Regions from separate parts of the Blautia massiliensis (ex Liu et al. 2021) genome, predicted to be linked through region 2. Evidence: riboswitches for the same ligand, from Rfam matches in the RefSeq annotation. Region 2 holds a riboswitch; the other holds the start of a gene.

Region 1 (9,864 bases), on a different contig from region 2:
CAGACCTATTATGTTCGCATCCGTGTATACCGTACGGTCAATCAAAAAAAATATTATGGCAAGTGGTCCACCCCAAAAGCCATAACCGTTCTGCCAGTCAAAGTACCAACCGCATCAACACCGACCCTGAAATCCGGCAAACAGTATTTCCGTGCTTCCTGGAAAAAGACGTCCGGCACCAGTGGTTATCAGATACAGTACAGTTTATACAAAAACTTCAAAAAAACAGTAACCAAAACACTCACCGGCAACACCAAGACCAGCATTACTGTATCCAGGTTAAAACGCAAAAAACGATATTACGTTCGAGTCCGTGCATACAGAAATGCCAATTTCAAAAAATATTACGGCAAATGGTCAAAGACAAAATCCATTGTTGTAAAATAATCTCTTTGTCTCTATACACGCCCCGGAAGAACCTTCCGGGGCGTGTATCCTTATCTGCTATTATTTTGTAAATCCAACTCCTCCAGAAGTTTTTTACGATAGTCTTCATCCTCCATAGCACGCTTCAGGTCATCCATGCGACCTTTATCCATCAGATATTTTGTCAACTGAAATCCACGTTCCATACCACGTTCTATTCCACGTTCCATTCCACGTTCCATTCCCTCATCTAATAACATCTGACCAATTCTCGTCATCGCAACGACCTCCTTTATTTCGTCCAAATCTGCATTATCCAGAAATTTATCTGCCAATGTATATAACATTGCTGTTGTTTTCTCCGCGGTTAGATCTGTATTTCTTTTTGCCAGAATGATTGCTTCTCTGATCTTATCCTTCATCTGCATAGAGCCTGACATTAATGGTGTTAATGACAAGATTGCATAATCTTCTTTGGTCAGTTCTTCTCCATGCAGCTGCTTTTCTTTCATTCTGACAAAAACCTCATCTGCATTTTTCTCTTTAAGATAAACTGGCTGAATACGATAAGTAAACAAGCCCATATTCAATTCAGCCTTTACTGACCGGATTCCTCCGGAATAAATCACGTATGTAATAACATTCTTTCCAGTCTTATGTGAATATACCGCATCATAGGCAAGAAATCTTCGTAAATCCTCTTCCCCCTTGTCTGTTGTCTGAAATTCTATATGAATATAAAATCCCTGTTTTGTGAGAAAGGTAAAATCCATATACATTGAATGAATAGTAAGCTCTACCAGCTCAGTCGGACCAACCTCCACAAAATCATAATCAATTCCAAGACTTTTCAGAATCGTATCACGAAAATAGTCAACACCCATTTTCATAACAGCATCTTCATGTTTTGCATTTGCCATAGGGCACCTCTTTTTTAGTTCAATATCGTTATCTGATGTGCCTTGAAAATGCTTTTGTAAATTTCTACACTGACGTTTTATCTTCTGTAAATCTTAATACTCTCCGTACGACCTCCTTGTTACATTTATTTTATCAGACCCGGACTGAAAAATCACTCTTGTTCTGACGACAAATTCTTCCAGCACTGTCCTCTGTTTGACAAAAATCTTTCTGCATTCATTCTTCTGAAACAGTTATCCACACTCCCTATGAAAAATCGCTCTTTCGGGCGGATGGTTTTCCACATATTCCACAGAAGTTATCCTCGGTAGTCTGTGCGATCCGATTTCGCCGCCTTCATCTCACAGATAAATATAATCATTCATCACCGGCTGCAGGCCGTGGTCTTTCAGGGCATTGAAAACTTCGTCCACAGACCTTCCGTCGGAAATCTCAAACTGGTCATCACCTTTATCCTCAATATCATCCACATGACTTCCGATTCCGGTGCTGACACCTGCAGAGATCTTGGTTGCTGCGATATTCACCAGATTGTCACGAACACGCTCACACTCTCTGGTGGATACAGTAATGCTTGCAAACGGCATAAACAGACGATATGCACAGACTACCTGCAAAAGCTGCGGTTCGTGTACATCCTTCGGGTTGATCCTGTCGTTGTTGATGATCGGACGAAGTCTCGGGCAGGAAAAAGCGATCTCTGCATGTGGATATTTTCTCTGCAGAAGATATGCGTGATATCCCGTTGCAAAAGCATCCTTGCGGAAATCATCCAGTCCCAGAAGTGCCGCAAAACCAACACCTCGCATGCCACCTTTTAACGCACGCTCCTGTGTATTTAACCTGTATGGGAAAATCCTCTTGTGGCCTGCCAGATGCAGAGTTTCGTATTTATCAGAATTATAAGTCTCCTGGAAAACTGTCACATAATCTGCGCCGCATTTGTGAAGATATGCGTACTCATCAGAATTCATCGGATACACCTCAAGACCGACTACCTTGAAATATTTCCGGGCGATCTCACAAGCCTTTCCGATATATTCCACATTAGATTTCGTTTTGCTCTCTCCGGTAAGGATCAAGATCTCCTGGAGTCCGGTTTCTGCAATGGCTGCCATCTCTTTCTCGATCTCATCTGCATTCAGCTGTGCGCGGCGGATCTTGTTGTGGCAGTTAAATCCACAGTAAATACAGTAGTTCTCACAGTAGTTTGCAATGTAGATTGGTGTAAACATGCAGATACTGTTTCCAAAATGTTTCCTTGTTTCGATCCGTGCAGCCTGTGCGATTTCTTCCAGAAGAGGCAGCGCTGCCGGTGAAAGCAGTGCTTTAAAATCCTCCGGTGTACGGTTGTCATGAGCAAGCGCTCTCCGTACATCCGCTTCTGTGTACTTATCATAATCATATGCGTTCATTGCGGAAATAACCTGATCCATTACATCAGATTCTTCCAGCTGTTCCATATCCGGAAGGTACTTCATGTGATCGATACGGTTCTTTTTCATATCTTCCAGAATTTCTTCATTTACGATACTTTCATTAAAATGGCCGTCCTGCTGACTGGCCTGTACTGTTTCTGCCATTACTCTTATGTCGCTCCTCTCATATATTGCAGCAATACTCTGGTCCTCACTGCTGCATATCTGTAAACTCAATTTCGATTGAAACCAGACAATACCTGTGTTTCACTACACAGGCAGTGCCTGTCCCCCGCTTAGTGTTCTGCGTTCAATCATTCATTTATCAATTTTACTCATGAAGAAATCCGGTCAGTGGTGAGGATGCACTTGCACCTCTCTCCAGAGTTCTTCCCATACCGGAAAGATATGCACTTCTTCCTGCCTCAATAGCTTTCTTAAAGGCTTCCGCCATAACACGGACGTCTCCTGCAGTTGCAATAGCTGTATTTGCCATAACTGCTGCAGCACCCATTTCCATAGCCTCACATGCCTGTGACGGGCGGCCGATTCCTGCGTCCACGATGATCGGAAGGTCGATCTCGTCGATAAGGATCTGGATGAATTCTTTTGTACAGATTCCTTTGTTGGAACCGATTGGAGAGCCAAGTGGCATTACACAGGCAGCTCCTGCATTCACCAGATCTCTGGCTGCATTCAGATCCGGATACATGTATGGCATAACTACAAAGCCCTCTTTTGCAAGGATCTCTGTTGCCTTGATGGTCTCATAGTTATCCGGAAGAAGATATTTGGAATCATGGATAACTTCGATCTTTACAAAATCTCCGCAGCCAAGCTCGCGGGAAAGTCTTGCAATACGAACTGCCTCTTCTGCATTTCTGGCGCCGGACGTATTCGGAAGAAGCGTAACATCCTTCGGAATATAGTCCAGAATGTTCGCAAGTCCACCCTCATTTGCACGGCGCAGGGCAAGTGTTACGATCTGAGTTCCTGCTTTTTCAATACATGCTTTTACAAGCTCCAGGGAAAATTTTCCGGAACCAAGGATAAAACGGGAAGTAAACTCATGGCCTCCCAGGATCAGTTTGTCTTCATTTGTGTTTGCTGTTGTCATTTTTTATGTCCACCTTTCTTTATGTCTGTTTGCAGAAAATATTTCCACCGATTTATAACCAGCGCCTTCTTCTGCCAGATCATTCTTCATCTGCATTTTTTCAGTAACTTATCTGTCAGTTACTGCCGTGGTATATATACCTGATTTTATCTCTATAGCGACATCAGCAGCTTCCGCCGCCCATAAACTGCAGAATCTCCACAACATCGCCATCTTTCAGTACTGTTGTATCGTAAGTGTCTCTCTTAATGATTTCTTCATTCAGCTCTACTACAACCTGCACCGGAACATAGTTACATGCTTCCAGATATTCAGTTACTGTCACCGGCTTTTCCAATGTTCTGCTTTCACCATTTACTGTGATCATAATCTCTCCTTTCCGGAAACTTCAAAAGCTATTCGTCAATAAAAAAAGAGTCCACAAAGAAATACACCCGCGGTGGTGCACCCCTTCATGAACTCAGTTCACTCTCAAATTTCCCAATATTCAATTGTCGATACCGGGGTTAAAAGCATTCGCTCTTGATCCCTTCCCTGTAAATCCTGATCTTACGTATTCAATCGGATAAAAACATCCGCATCCAATAAAAAAGGAGATACACCAAAGTATCTCCCGTAAATTCATCTTATACGTTCCTACGTTGGCATTATCCAAATCAGGTATAAGGGTCGAAGTTGAAGACTTCCTCTCAGCCTGCCATCACAAGCTCCCCTGTTATTTACATGAATTAGTATAATTCCGATTCTGCTTCATGTCAAGAACAATAAATTTTCTCACAACGGTCCCATTTTGTCCTAAACTATAGTACACTATTAATGCTGCCAACCCTCCAGCAGAAAGGAGGTGAAGTCCAGTGTGCGAATTAATCATCACATTTTTGTTTCTGTTACGGCGGATATAGTTAGCTACTATATTCGCAAATGGCTGGACAGAAATGACAGGCAGTAACAGCCTGAAAGGCTTAAGCCCCCTTACATAACGGCATAGAAAACCCCGGAAGTGTGCGAGACTTCCGGGGTTTTCGTTTTTGCCAATGTTTGAATTTCATCACATTTCTTAGCTACTATCATCTTATGCTTTCTATACTAATTTGTCAACCGAATTTTATTAACGACATTAACATATGATATTCGCAATCCGCTAACGCTACTTGCTCATAAAAAAATGCCGCTCCCGCGGCCACATCATATGACATTCGCAATCCGCTAACGCTACTTGCTCATAAAAAAATGCCGCTCCCGCGGCATTTTTTTATATCACTAACCAATCCTCAACCATAGCTGTATTATGCAGCAGTACTGCCTCATTTCCCTTCGTTACAAAAATCCTCTGCACAAACACATCCACAACTTCACCTTCCCGGACGGGTTCTTCGTCAAGGCTTCTTCTGGCGCTGAGTGTGGTGTTTCCTACACGGACTTTCAGTTCCAGGCTGCTGCCGCGGAATGCGACTCGTTCTACGACGCCCTCTGTTGCGGAGCTTTTATATTTCTGTTCCTCGTTCTTCTTAGTCACTTTTACAAACTCCGGACGGACAATGGCTTTTTCGCCTCCCGGAACTTCCTCGAAGTGATTGAACACCTGGTAATCATCGATCACAGAAGTCTGCCCGAAAAATCCCGCCGTAAACGCAGTATCCGGATTCTGATAAACCTCCAGTGGAGTTCCCTCCTGCTCGATCCGTCCACGGTTGGTAATAATAATTTCATCTGCCACCTCAATAGCCTCATCCTGGTCATGAGTAACAAAAATACTGGTGATTCCCAGCTTCTCGATCATATACTTCAGCCAGCTTCGAAGCTCCGTACGGATCTTTGCATCGATCGCCGCAAAAGGCTCATCCAGAAGGAGAAGCTGCGGATTCGGAGCCAGAGCCCGGGCAAAAGCAACTCGCTGTCTCTGACCACCGGACAGCTGACTCGGATATCTTTTCTCCAGGCCCTTCAGCCCGATCAGTTCTACCAGTTCCATAACCCTCTGCTTAATATACTTCTTGTCCGCCTTCTGCACCTTCAGGCCAAATGCAATATTATCATACACCGTCATATACCGGAAAAGAGCATAATTCTGGAACACAAATCCAATGCCTCGCTCGCTGGCAGGCACATCATTGACCACTCTTCCGTCGATGATGATCTCACCGCTGTCCGGCTGCTCCAGACCGGCGATCATACGGAGAATCGTAGTTTTTCCGCTTCCACTGGGCCCCAGAAGACCGATCAGCTTCCCCTTTTCGATACCAAAGCTTACGTTATCAGATGCCTTGTAATCCCCATATGTTTTATTGATATTTTTTAACTCAACGTACATCGCCTTTTTCCCCCTTTCCTTTATGCTCCAGAACATTTCTTGCGATCAGAAGGATCACCGCCAGGATCACCAGGATCGAAGAAACCGCAAATGCCGGAACATACTGGAATTCGTTATAAAGAATTTCCACGTGAAGCGGAAGTGTATTTGTTTTTCCACGGAGATGTCCGGACAGTACGGACACAGCTCCAAACTCTCCCATGGCTCTGGCTGTACACAGCATAACACCATAGAGAAATGCCCACTTGATATGCTGAAATGTCACCTTGGTAAAAATCGTCCAGCCTTTTGCTCCCATCAGTGCTGCCGCCTCTTCCTCATCGGACCCTATGGATTCCAGAACCGGTATGATCTCTCTGGACACAAATGGAAATGTGACAAAGATCGTTGCCAGGACAATTCCAGGAACTGCAAACACGATCTGTATCCCTGCACTTTCAAGAACAGAATAAAGAGGACTCTGCTTTCCAAAAACCAGGATATAGATAAGACCTGCGATAACCGGTGATACTGTAACCGGAACATCGATCAAAGTGGTAAGAAGCTTTTTTCCCCGAAAATGAAATCTGGTCATTGCCCATGCCGCACACAGACCAAAGATCGTGTTGCATACAACAGCCGCAGCCGTCGCCCCAATGGTCAGCTTCAGCGCTTTCAGCGTGTACTCATCTGTCACCGCCTGCACATAGCACTGCCAGCCCTTGCTCAGCGCCTGGGTTACAACAACCACCAGAGGCAGTACCAGCATCACAAAAAGAAAGATCACGGAAATCCCGATAAGGATCCATTTCACCGGCCCGGAAGCCTGCTTCTTTTTTTCATCCATTATGCATCCCTCCCTCTGATACGTTTCGTATTTCTTGCCTGCACCAGATTCACACCAAACAGGATCAGAAATGATACTGCCAGTGTAACCAGTGCAATAGCTGTTGCGCTTTCATAGTCAAACTCCTGAAGCTTTGACATAATGATCAGCGGCGTGATCTCTGTATAGTAAGGTTTGTTTCCTGCGATAAAAACAACACTTCCGTATTCTCCCAGGCAGCGTCCGAAGGCAAGTCCCGCCCCGGAAAGCATTGCCGGCAGAAGCTCCGGAAGAATAACTCTGCGAAAAACGGTGAATGGCTTTGCACCCATGACACGAGCCGCCTCCTCATAAGAACCGTCCAGCTTCTCCAGAACCGGCTGAATGGCCCTGACTACAAAAGGGATTCCCACAAAGATCAATGCCACCGTGATACCGATTCTGGTATATGCGATCTTAATACCGAAATTTGCAAAAAAGCTTCCCACCAGACCTTTATCGGATGTCAGGGATGTCAGTGAGATACCGGCAACTGCAGTCGGAAGTGCGAAAGGCAGCTCGATCATTCCATCCATGATCCTTTTTCCCGGAAAATCATATCTTACCAGTACCCACGCAAGGACCAGGCCCATAATAGCATTGATCACTGTGGCCGCAAATGCGGTAATAAAGCTTACATAGAATCCGGACAAAACCCTCGGCCGTGTGATCACCTCAATAAATTCCCGAAAACCCAGCCGCGCCGAGTATACTGCCAGAGACGCAAGAGGGATCAGAACTACGATACTCAGCATCGCCAAAGTCACTCCCATTGTCAGTCCAAAGCCTGGTATCACACGTTTACTCTGTTGTTTCTTCATTTCTGTCTCCCCTCTTTTCTATTCTAAGTTTCTGATCTGTTACAAATCTCAGGCTCTTCTACTCTTCATAGATCTCATCAAACACTCCCCCGTCTGCGAAATGCTTTTTCTGAACTGCATCCCAGCCGCCGAAATCTTTGATCGTTGTCAGCTTCACCTTCAGGTTAAAAGTATCTGCATGCTTTTTCAGGATCGTCTGATCAACCGGCCTATAGTAATTCTCCGCGATCAGCTCCTGGGCTTCATCGGAATACAGATATTTCAGATATGCTTTCGCAGCTTCTGCATTATCATGCTTTTTCACATTTTCATCTACAACAGCAACGGATGGCTGTGCCAGGATACTGATGCCCGGCGTTACGATCTCGTAATCATCCGGATTATCCCTTACAGAAAGAAACGCTTCATTTTCCCAGGCGATCAGCACATCCCCCTGCCCGTTTTCCACGAAAGAGGTTGTGGCACCTCTTGCTCCGGAATCCAGAACCAGGACATTTTTGTAAAGTTTCTTGATAAAGGCTTTCATCTCTGTCTCGTTGCCGTTATATTTCTCATTGGCATAAGCCCAGGCTGCCATGTAATTCCAGCGGGCACCACCGGAGGTTTTCGGATTGGGAGTGATCACCCCCACACCATCCTTTGTCAGATCATCCCAATCTTGGATATTCTTCGGATTTCCCTTCCGAACAAGAAATACAATGGTGGAAGTATAAGGAGCACTGTCATCCGGATATTCATCGATCCAGCCCTTGTCGATCAGACCGGCATTCCGGATCGCATCGATATCATATTCCAGTGCAAGTGTCGCCACATCTGCAGGAAGTCCGTTGGAAATCTCAAGAGCCTGCTTTCCGGAACCGCCATGAGACTGGATCACATCCACACTCTGACCTGTTTCCTCTTTCCAATATTTTGAAAAAATCTTATTATATGCTTCATAAAATTCTCTGGTCGGATCATAGGACACATTGATGATCTCCACATGATTTTTATCCTTTGTATTGTTTCCCGATACTGCAAAAGTTCCTGCCAGTACCACTGCTGCCAGTGTGATACAGACACCTGCGATGCGTTTTCTTTTCATGATCTGTGTACTCCTTTACAACCACATTTTTATTTGGAAATCTTTTTCCCACCAATGTAACTGCTTCATTTCGCTGTCAAATCATACCTGTTCTTTCCGTTTACTGTGGTTCTGTAATTTTTTTTATTTGAATTGAATACATTAAACCATATTATTCCCATTAATTAAATAGGAATATCTGAAAACGTTTTCACAAAATACTCTGATCATAGTGCAACCGCATCCTGTCTGTCACTATATCTGCGCATCCGCAACACTCAGATACAATAATCGCTCCACATACTGTCCTCCACACTGCTGCAGCTGTTCCGTATCATCAGTCTGCCTTCCAGCTCCATTCGCACAATACCGGAATGTCCGCCCTTCAGCCGGTCCAGCAGCAGGTATAATGCAAATTTTCCCATATCCTCCTTGGGCAGGCTCACCGTTGTCAGCATCGGTCTGGTAAACTGTGCCTCCTGTATATCATCGCTGGATATGATCGAAGGCATATAATACCGGTTCCGAAATTTATTCAGGCACTTCAGCATTCCGATCGCCGAAATATCATTGGCACAGTAGATTCCGGTTGGCATGTCGTCCGACTGAAAGAACTTTTCCATGGCCTCGTAGCCCTCGGCCTCAGTCTGCTTTGTTTCGATAACATACTCCGGTATCACATCCAGATCATACTTCTTCAGTGTTTCCAGATATCCGTTATACCGGTCTTCGCTGTGACACTGGCCAATATAACCGATATTTTTGTGACCCAGGGAGATCAGATATTCCACTGCCGCTGCTGCGATCTTTTTCCCATCACAAAGGACCTCATCCACTTCATAATTGGTAGAATTCCGATTCACCGATACCACACTCTTATACTTCTTATTCAGCTTCTTCAAAGCCTCTTTATTACATCTGCCGATGATGATCAGTCCGTCCCTTTTCTCTTCCACCTCATCATACATTCCGTCGAGCAGCCAGTCCAGATTCTCCCTTCGGC
Region 2 (9,864 bases):
GGAAGGCCCTTATGGAAACTGGGGCAGCCGCAAGTATCTTCTGGCGAGCCTTGACCAGAGTCTGAAGCGCATGGGTCTGGAATATGTGGATATTTTTTACCATCACAGAATGGACCCGGAGACTCCGCTTGAGGAGACTATGGGGGCGCTGGCAACAGCGGTTCAGCAGGGCAAGGCCCTTTATGTGGGACTTTCCAATTATGATGGAAAAACCTTAAGCCAGGCGGCAGCGATCCTGAAGGATCTGAAATGTCCCTTTGTGATCAACCAGAACCGGTATTCCATTTTTGACAGAACTGTGGAAGAAAACGGTCTCAAGAGAACCACCGGCATTTTGAAAAAAGGTCTGATCACCTTCAGCCCTCTTGATCAGGGACAGCTGACAGACCGTTACCTGAACGGGATCCCGGAGGACAGTCGTATCCGCAAAGATGGAAGATTCCTTAAGGAAAGTGTGCTGACGCCGGAGCGTCTGGATCAGATCCGGAGACTGAACGATCTGGCAGCTCAGCGTGGAGAGAAGCTGGCTGATATGGCGCTTGGCTGGCTGCTTCAGCATAAGGAAGTTACCAGTGTTCTGATCGGAGCTTCCAAGCCGCAGCAGATCCTTGATAATGTGAAAGCGATCCACTGTGCACCGTTTACAGCTGAGGAGCTGCGTCTGATCGACGAGATCTCAAAATAAGATTTATATACTTCCTGTTTTACTATGAAAAGTAGTGAAGCAGGGAGTTTTTTACGTCGAAATAATTGTTTAACTGAATTAGGAAAGTTTCCGGGTTACTGTTCACTGGTAATATTCCGCGAGGTGTTTTTTGTGAGCGAAGGTCACAGAAAACCCGAGACATACCGCGCGAATTTATGCGATTAGCATAAATTCTGTGCATCGCGAAGCGTGTTGCTGAGAACGGAGTGAACAGTAACGTCTCCGGCGGGAGTGCAAAGAGCAATAAGCAGTGGAGGTTTGACAACGGGATAGGTGTGTGCTATATTGAAAAACAGAAAAGAAAAGAGCCAGCGGGAGCTTGTGTGACAGGCTGAGAGGAAGATAGATCTTCGACCGTACCTGATTTGGGTAATGCCAACGGAGGGATTGTGATCTGAGAGCGTGTCTCCGTGGAGTTTGCCATGGGATGCGCTCTTTTCGGATGCAGGAATGGAACTGGAATGGTCTGACAATGTGGGGATGTGAAAGTGACAGAGACTGCATGTGGAGCTTCTGCGAAAGAGCGGGCAGGAAGGGGAGCGCCTTAATGTCTGGCAGGAGAGTGATATTCCGGAGGATTTTTCCGGAAGGATCATGTAAGCGATGGGAATCCGTGTTTTCGGAGTGAGAGGAAGTAAGGGAACTTCGACCGCCAAAATCTAAGGGCAGACTGCAGCAGACGGGAAGCTTTTGCCCGGATCTGACAGGGCTCTGCCTGATATTTCAGGGAGGAAAAACACTATGGAAAAACAAAGGATGCACACGCTTCGTATGGTAATGCTGGCAATGATGGTTGCGATCGGTGTTGTTATTTCACCGATCCTGAGGATTGAGGGAATGTGCCCCACGGCGCATCTTGTCAATATCGTATGCTCGGTTCTGATGGGACCGTGGTATTCCCTTCTCTGTGCGACCATGATCGGCGTGATCCGTATGATGTTCATGGGAATCCCGCCACTTGCACTGACCGGTGCAGTATTTGGCGCATTCCTTTCAGGTGTGTTCTACAGACTTTCCAAAGGCAAGATCATCTGTGCGGTGATCGGTGAGATCTTTGGAACAGGTATCATCGGATCCATGGTTTCTTATCCGGTGATGGCATTCCTGATGGGAAGAGGCGGACTGACAGCATTTTATTATACGCCGATGTTCCTTGCAGCAACCACAATGGGAGGATGTGTTGCCTATATTTTCCTGAAGGCTCTGAGTAAAGCAGGTCTTCTGGTGAAATTCCAGGCAGCTTTGGGTTCAAAAACATATGAGACAAAGAATTTTACAACTGCGAAAACGAATTAAAGAAGAAAAGCCGCTGATCCATTGCATCACCAATCCGATCTCGATCCATGACTGTGCCAACGTGGTCCTTGCAGTAGGTGCAAGGCCGATCATGGCGGAGCATCCGGCAGAGGTGACAGGTATTACGGCATCGGCTGGTGCGCTGATGCTGAATCTCGGGAATATTACCGATGCCAGGATCGAGTCAATGAAGCGTTCTATGAGAACAGCGATGGAAAATAAGATCCCGGTTCTTCTGGATCTGGTAGGGGTTGCCTGCAGTGATCTCAGGCTGGATCTGGCGAGGGAGCTTTTAAGCATCGGCCATCCGGCGGTATTGAAGGGAAATATGTCAGAGCTTCTGGCTGTTTCCGGGCTGCCGTCCCATGCGATCGGGATCGATGCGGGTGTCGAGGATGCCCTGACTGAGGAAAATATCGATGGAGTCAGTGAGGTGCTTAAGGCTTTTTCCAGAAATAATCAGGCGATCGTGCTGGCTACCGGGAAACAGGATTTTGTTACGGATGGTGAACGGGTTGTTCTGGTACAAAATGGCAGTGCGGCGCTGTCCGGGATCACAGGAACCGGCTGTATGGTCGGTGCACTGACTGCGGCGTTTTTGCCGGGGTGCGAAGATAATATTGCGAAAGAGATGACGGATAGTATAGAGGCAGGTGTCTGGTCTGGCGTTGAGATGGAATTAAATGGGAGATCCGGGAATTATCTGGCTGCGGCAGTGCTTGGTACTGCACTTATGGGTATCGCCGGCGAGGAAGCGGAGAAGATTTCCCGCGGTCCGGGAAGCTTTCAGGTAAATCTGCTGGATGAGATCTATGGGCTTTCGGATCGACAGCTGCTGGATCTGTTGAAGATTGAAATGTACTGAAAAAGAGGGGATTAGGATGGATAGAAAAGATTTGGATGTAACGTTGTATCTGGTGACGGATAGTTCTTATCATACGGAGGAGTCTTTGCTCCGTACGGTTGAGGAGGCTTGTAAGGGTGGTGTGACTCTGGTCCAGCTTCGCGAGAAGAATAAGGGTGGACGGGAGTATCTGGATAAGGCTTTTAAGGTGAAGGAGATCACAGATCGTTACAATGTGCCGCTGATCATTGATGATCGTGTGGATGTGGCGCTGGCCTGTGATGCGGCTGGTGTGCATGTTGGAGCTTCTGATATTCCGGTTGCTGTGGCAAGGAAGCTGATGGGACCGGATAAGATCGTGGGGGCTACTGCCAAGACGGTGGAGGCTGCTGTGAAGGCTTATGAGGATGGTGCGGATTATCTTGGTGTGGGGGCGATTTATCCTACTACTACTAAGGTGGTGACGATCCTTACCAAGGTTTCTACGTTGAAGGATATCTGTGAGGCGGTTCCGATTCCAGCGGTTGCGATCGGGGGATTGAATGCCGGGAATATGGATGTGCTTGAGGGCGCCGGTATGAGTGGTATGGCGGTTGTTTCTGCGATCATGAAGGCGGAGGATCCGAAGAAGAATGCGCGGGAGCTGAAGGAGAAGATTGTTGCTTTGATGGGAAAGTGATTTAGGAAATGAATGGAGAGCAGTGGTGGATTTGAGGTTCATTGCTGTTCTTTTTTTGTTGAAATACGGACGCCCGTGAGGCGTGTGCTGCCTGTCACCGGGGCTTCGTCGGGGGCTGGCTTCTAGGCTGCCGGAATTCTGCTAAAACCGTTTTCCAAAAGTCCGAACTCGCGTCTTACAGCCGCTCAGACAGCGGACTTTTGAAAAACAACGCAGATTTCCGCCAGCCAAGAATCAGCTCCCCTCCTGCAGAGTCCGGCGACAGGCAGCACACGCCTCACGGGCTGGTTTTTCAAGGTGGCAGGGGAGGGGGTTACTCCACCGGCAGATCTCTGTGTTCTACGCTGGTGGAGAATACGATCTGTGTTTTGGTGCGGCCGAACTGCTGGAGTTCGTTGATGAAGTGGTCCAGTTCCATGGTGGAGCGGAAGGCTACTTCGATGAGCATGGAGTAATCGCCGGTGACGCAGTTGCATTCGATGACGTTTGGGATGGACTGGATGAAGGGATAAAAGTCTTTTTTTTGGTTGGGTTCTACTTCAAGGTTGATGAATGCTTTTATATGATAACCGAGAAATACCGGGTTGATCTGGGCATGGTAGCCTGTGATCAGCCCGTTTTTTTCGAGGTGTTCGATCCTGGCGGAAACAGCGGGGGATGAGAGGAAGACTTCTTTTGCGATTTCCTTTACCGGGGTGCGGGCGTTTTTCTGAAGCATTTCGATGATCTTTCGGTCGATGTTGTCGAGTTTGTGTTCCATGTAGAATGTCTCCTTTCGATGAAAAATGTTATTTGTAACTGGTACAGAGCTGCGTAGGGAAGTGGATTGAAAATAGGTATTTCTGTATTGATTATACTGCGTGTGTTATCACAACACAAGAAACGACTTAATAAAAATAAGAAAAATAAAAGAAACTCTTAAAAAGATTAATATAAACTATTGAAAAACACGGATAATCATGGTTTTCCCTTAAAAGTATTTACAAGCCACAAAGAAAGTGTTAGTTTCTTAGGCATCAGAAAACAGCTGCTGATAAAAATGAAAATAACAGAATGATTTGTAAACAGCGAATATCCGTCGGACTGAAAAAATGAGATCAGAGGGCGGAGCAAATCAGATGTGCACAGGATCAGAAGAAAGAAGAGGGATGATAAAATGACAACAGAAACAAGACTGGAAGCAGATTCGATCGGAACTATGGAAGTGCCTGCAGAGGCTTATTACGGAGTTCAGGCTTTAAGGGCAAAACAGAATTTTCCTATTACAGGTACAAAGCTTCATCCGGTATTTATCAGGAACCTGGCACAGATTAAAAAAGCAGCAGCTATCACTAATAATAATGCAGGGCTTCTTCCGGAGGATAAGGCAGACGCCATTGTCAGAGCCTGTGATGAAGTGATCGCAGGAAAATTGGCTGAGGAATTTATCGTAGATGCCATTCAGGGTGGTGCCGGAACCAGCGCAAATATGAATATGAATGAGGTGATCGCAAACAGAGCCGGTGAGATCCTCGGATGTCCGAAGGGGAGCTATAAAATGGTCCATCCAAATGATCATGTAAACATGGCGCAGTCCACCAATGATGTGATCCCGACGGCCGGTAAGCTTACCATTCTGGATCTTCTTGCACCTCTGGAAAAAGCACTGGTAAGACTTGAGAAGGAGCTTGCAAAAAAGGCAGAGGAGTTCGATGATGTGATCACTATGGGACGTACACAGCTTCAGGATGCAGTTCCGATCCGTCTTGGTCAGGTGTTCCACGGTTATGCATCTATGGTTTTCAGAGACCGGAAACGTATCGAAAAGGCTCACAGGGAAATGTACACCGTAAACCTTGGAGGAACTGCAGTGGGAACTGCTATCAACGTTTCCGATTCTTATTTTTATAAGATCGTGCCAAATCTGGAAAAGCTTACAGGCTATCCGCTGAAACAGGCCGAGGACCTTTTTGACGCAACAGAAAATCTGGACGGCTTTGTTGCCGTATCCGGTGTAGTAAAAACCTGTGCGGTGGATCTTTCCAAGATGTGCAATGATCTTCGACTGATGTCTTCCGGCCCGAAAACCGGATTTGGTGAGATCAATCTTCCGGCAAAGCAGAATGGGTCTTCCATCATGCCAGGTAAGGTAAATCCGGTCATTCCGGAGGTAGTAAGCCAGGTTGCTTTCCACATCGTAGGACATGATACCACCATTACCATGGCGGCAGAAGCCGGACAGCTGGAGTTGAATGCTTTTGAGCCGGTTGTATTTTGTAATCTTTTTGAATCCATTACGACTCTGGAAAAAGCAGTGGATACATTGATCGTAAACTGCATCACAGGAATCACCGCAAACCGCAAACACTGCAAAGACCTGATGGAAAGCAGTGCAGGAATCGCAACGGCTCTCTGCCCGCATATTGGCTACAAGGCGTCTGCAACCATCGCAAAAACTGCAGTAAAAACTGGCAAGTCTGTCCGGGAACTTGTTCTGGAACAAGGGATCATGACTGAGAAAGAGCTGGAAGAGGTTCTTGATCCGTATCTGATGACAGAAGTCGGAGAAGAGCGGAAAGAGGATGAAGCAAGAAGGAAAGCCTGCTGAGAAAGTTATCTGTACCAACGTATGACGGGAACGTCTGATGCAGCAATTCATTTCAGAGCAGCTGAACCTGATGCGGGATTTTATGGAAATGCTATAGGCAGATCAGGAATGAGATATCAATGAGTACTATAAGGAGACTTGTCACAGTGCAGGTCTCCTTTTATAATGGAAGAAACGCGATAAGAAAAGAAGGGAAAGATGCATGCTTAAACGAACAGCCATACGGGCACTTTGTAATACAACGGCATATCAGAGAGGTCTTGATATTTACCGTACCGGAAAGAGGATCCAGTCGCTGGATATTAAGTCGGAAGGAGCTGTGGATAAAATATCTGCAGCAGTGAAGGGAAGTGGGCGTAATGTATACAATACAGGCTTTCAGTATGATACAGAAGCGGACCGCATAAAAGAAGCATACTGTGACTGCCCGGCCTTTCGCAGCTATTCCGGAATCTGTAAGCATTGCGTGGCAGTGCTTCTGGAATATGGAGACCGTAAGGCCTATGAGCGTGTGGAAATCCGCAGACAGCAGGATGAGGAACAGAAGAGGGCAGAGCTATTTTGCGGAACAGCATTTCCGGCTACTTTATCCGGATCAGGGAAGCCTGCAACGAAAACCACCGTTGAGCTGAAAAGCCTCCTTAATCGCCAGCTATACAGCCGTATGCTTCCGTTTTCCGGGGATCCGTATTTTGGCAGGGTGGAGCTGGAAACCTGCCTGAAATTTAATTCTGTGAGAAATTGTTTTACCGTGGAATTCCGCGTTGGCTGTGAGAAAAAATATATCCTCAAGGATGTGTTGGCCTTTGTGTGGAATCTGGATCATAATGAGAAGGTTTCTTATGGAAAAAATCTGGAATTTATCCATTCAGATGAAGCCTTTTCAGAAGGATCCAGAAGCGTGCTGGCCTTTATCCGGGAATGGGTCGAGAATCATCACGGCACTTACATGTCCAGATATGAACAGCTGAAGAATATAGCTGTGGAAAAGGTGAGGGATCTTACCGTTGACAGAAAAGAACTTGAGGATCTTCTTCTTATACTTGGCGAAAAAAGTTTCAAGTTCAAAATGAACAATGATCCGGAGACAACATGGCATTCTGTCAGAGAAATTCCGGACAGGACGCTGATGATCCGGAAGAAGGATCAGGGGTTATCTCTTGAGATCGCGCCGGTATACAGTGTGACAGGCATACGGTATCATATGTATTTTGATAATGCGAAGGTATATCTGGTTTCCAGGCAGGAGCTTGGAGCAGTGGAGGAATTTGTTGCCTGTCTGGAGCGGCTTCCTGCAGGCCGAGGCTTTATTGATGAACCGGATGTGCCTGCGTTTGTGCGTGAGCTGCTTCCTTCCCTGAAAAAATTTTTTCACTGTGATCTCAGGGATTTCCCGGAAGAAACAGGTCTTGAATGCTACAAGGCTGCATATGAGATCTATCTGGATGCGCCGGAGCGTGACTGGATCACCTGTAAGGCATTTTCTGTTTATGGGAAGGATAAATTTTCGGTTTTTGACCGAGATGTGTCTGCCCGCACCAGGGATATTCCGGGAGAGCTTGGTGTGTTTGCGCTGCTGTCAAAATATTTTAACGGATATGATGACCAGCGGATGGAGCTGGCATTGGATTGTCGTGCCGAGGAACTGGAATCTTTGTGCAGGGAAGGTTCGGGGAAGCCCGACAGTGTGAAAGCTTCCGAAGAAAAGCTCTACCAGCTTCTTACTGAAGGGATCCCCGCCATGCAGAAAGTTGCAGCTGTCTATATTTCCCAGTCTATCAAACAGATGAGGGTGACAAAGCTGCCAAACATCCGTCTTGGCGTTTCTCTGTCAGCCGGACTTCTGAACCTGGATCTGGATGTGGAGGGGATGGATCAGGCGCAGCTTTTTGATATTCTTTCCAGGTACGATCGCAGGAAAAAATATTTCCGCCTGAAGGATGGCAGCTTTCTGGATGTTTCCGATGGTCAGCTCAGGGAACTTTCTGCTCTGAAAAATGGACTGCAGATCAGTGATCGTGAACTGAAAAAAGGAAAGACTCAGGTTCCGGCCTATCGTGCTATGTATCTGGACAGTCAGCTGAAGGGCGGCGATCTGATCAAGGTAGAGAAGGATAATGCCTTTCGTGCGTTGATCCGGAACATGCAGACAATGGAAGAACATAAATTTCAGATTCCCAGGGAGCAGGAAAAAATCCTCCGGGGCTATCAGAAAGAGGGCTTTTACTGGATCAAAACTCTGAAGCATAATCAGTTTGGAGGGATCCTGGCAGATGATATGGGACTTGGAAAAACCCTCCAGGTGATCACATTTCTCTGGTCAGAATTTCAGAAATCTGCGCCGGGAGAAAACAGACGTGCCCTTGTGATAACGCCTGCTTCGCTGGTGTTTAACTGGATGAACGAGATTGAACGTTTTGCGCCGGGACTTCCGGCTACCGTTGTGACTGGTGATGTGAAGGAGAGGAAAGCACTGATCAAAAACGCGGGAGAACGGGAGGTTCTGATCACCTCCTATGACCTTCTGAAACGGGATCTGAAGGCTTATCAGAACCTGGATTTTGCTGTGCAGATCATTGATGAGGCGCAGTATATCAAGAATCACGGAACTCAGGTGGCAAAGGCTGTGAAAGAGATCCGGTCGGAATTCAGGCTTGCGCTGACCGGTACACCGGTGGAGAACAGGCTCAGTGAGCTGTGGAGTATTTTTGATTTTCTGATGCCGGGATTTTTGTATTCTTATGAGAAATTCCGCAAGGAAATAGAGCTTCCAGCTGTGCAGTACAGCAATTCCGATGCGATGGAGCGTCTGCAGAAAATGATCCGTCCTTTTGTGCTGCGGAGATTGAAGAGGGATGTGCTGAAGGATCTTCCGGATAAGCTGGAAAAAGATATGTTTTCCCCGCTGGAAAGCGAGCAGAAGGAACTGTATGAGGCTCATACGGAACGGCTCCGGCTAATGCTGGGAATGCAGTCTGATGCGGAATTCCGTACCTCCAAGCTGCAGATCCTTGCAGAGATCACGAGGCTGCGGCAGATCTGCTGTTATCCGGGACTGGTATATGAAAGATACAAAGGGAATTCTTCCAAGCTGGAGATGTGCATGGAGTTGGTTCAGAATGCGGTGAATGGCGGACATAAGCTCCTGTTGTTTTCCCAGTTTACTACCATGCTGGATGTGCTGGCTGTCCGTCTGAAAAAAGCAAAAGTTTCTTTTTATATGTTGACCGGATCGACTTCCAAGGAAAAACGGGCGCAGATGGTACATGCATTTAATGAGGATGATACTTCTGTTTTCTGCATTTCTCTGAAAGCAGGAGGAACAGGCCTGAATCTTACGGCAGCTGATATTGTGATCCACTACGATCCCTGGTGGAATCTTGCCGTGCAGAATCAGGCAACAGACCGTGCCCACCGCATCGGTCAGCAGAATGTTGTCAGTGTCTACCGCCTCTTTATGAAAGACACTATAGAAGAACGAATCCGGGCTCTTCAGGAAAGAAAACGGGAACTGGCTGACGAGATCTTAAGCGGAGAGGGAATCGGCCAGGCTTTGATCAGCAGAGAGGAAGTACTGGAGCTGCTAGGCAGGTAAAATTCTTAACTGAATCAAGTAAGTTCCCTGCTTCAATTACGAAAAGCAATAAGCGGTGAGGGGACTTGCTTGTATCAGGAAGAATGCAGGCTGTGAATATCCGCCTGACTCAACAAAAACACCCCCGATGGAAATCGCGTGTGTAAATCACATACGA

Evidence for each region. A riboswitch is a leader RNA that binds a small molecule or an ion and turns the genes downstream of it on or off. The one in region 2 is predicted to bind thiamine pyrophosphate.
Region 1: linked by a shared signal. The riboswitch ahead of thiS (sulfur carrier protein ThiS) and the one ahead of thiW (energy coupling factor transporter S component ThiW) in region 2 are both predicted to bind thiamine pyrophosphate.

What each region holds. Positions count from the first base shown of each region.
Region 1 is NZ_JBQHWA010000016.1:71,368-81,231, reverse strand. It holds partial or broken gene ACTNDQ_RS08405 (fibronectin type III domain-containing protein) at 1-387, shown strand, start outside; gene ACTNDQ_RS08400 (hypothetical protein) at 438-1,286, opposite strand; gene thiH (2-iminoacetate synthase ThiH) at 1,629-2,870, opposite strand; gene ACTNDQ_RS08390 (thiazole synthase) at 3,037-3,822, opposite strand; gene thiS (sulfur carrier protein ThiS) at 3,986-4,189, opposite strand; TPP riboswitch at 4,439-4,546, opposite strand; gene ACTNDQ_RS08380 (ABC transporter ATP-binding protein) at 5,075-6,133, opposite strand; gene cysW (sulfate ABC transporter permease subunit CysW) at 6,123-6,959, opposite strand; gene cysT (sulfate ABC transporter permease subunit CysT) at 6,959-7,798, opposite strand; gene ACTNDQ_RS08365 (sulfate ABC transporter substrate-binding protein) at 7,857-8,882, opposite strand; gene ACTNDQ_RS08360 (LacI family DNA-binding transcriptional regulator) at 9,140-9,864, opposite strand, start outside.
Region 2 is NZ_JBQHWA010000002.1:50,800-60,663, reverse strand. It holds gene ACTNDQ_RS00960 (aldo/keto reductase) at 1-685, shown strand, start outside; TPP riboswitch at 1,008-1,110, shown strand; gene thiW (energy coupling factor transporter S component ThiW) at 1,448-2,002, shown strand; gene ACTNDQ_RS00950 (hydroxyethylthiazole kinase) at 1,965-2,867, shown strand; gene thiE (thiamine phosphate synthase) at 2,884-3,525, shown strand; gene ACTNDQ_RS00940 (Lrp/AsnC family transcriptional regulator) at 3,839-4,285, opposite strand; gene ACTNDQ_RS00935 (aspartate ammonia-lyase) at 4,682-6,112, shown strand; gene ACTNDQ_RS00930 (DEAD/DEAH box helicase) at 6,315-9,707, shown strand.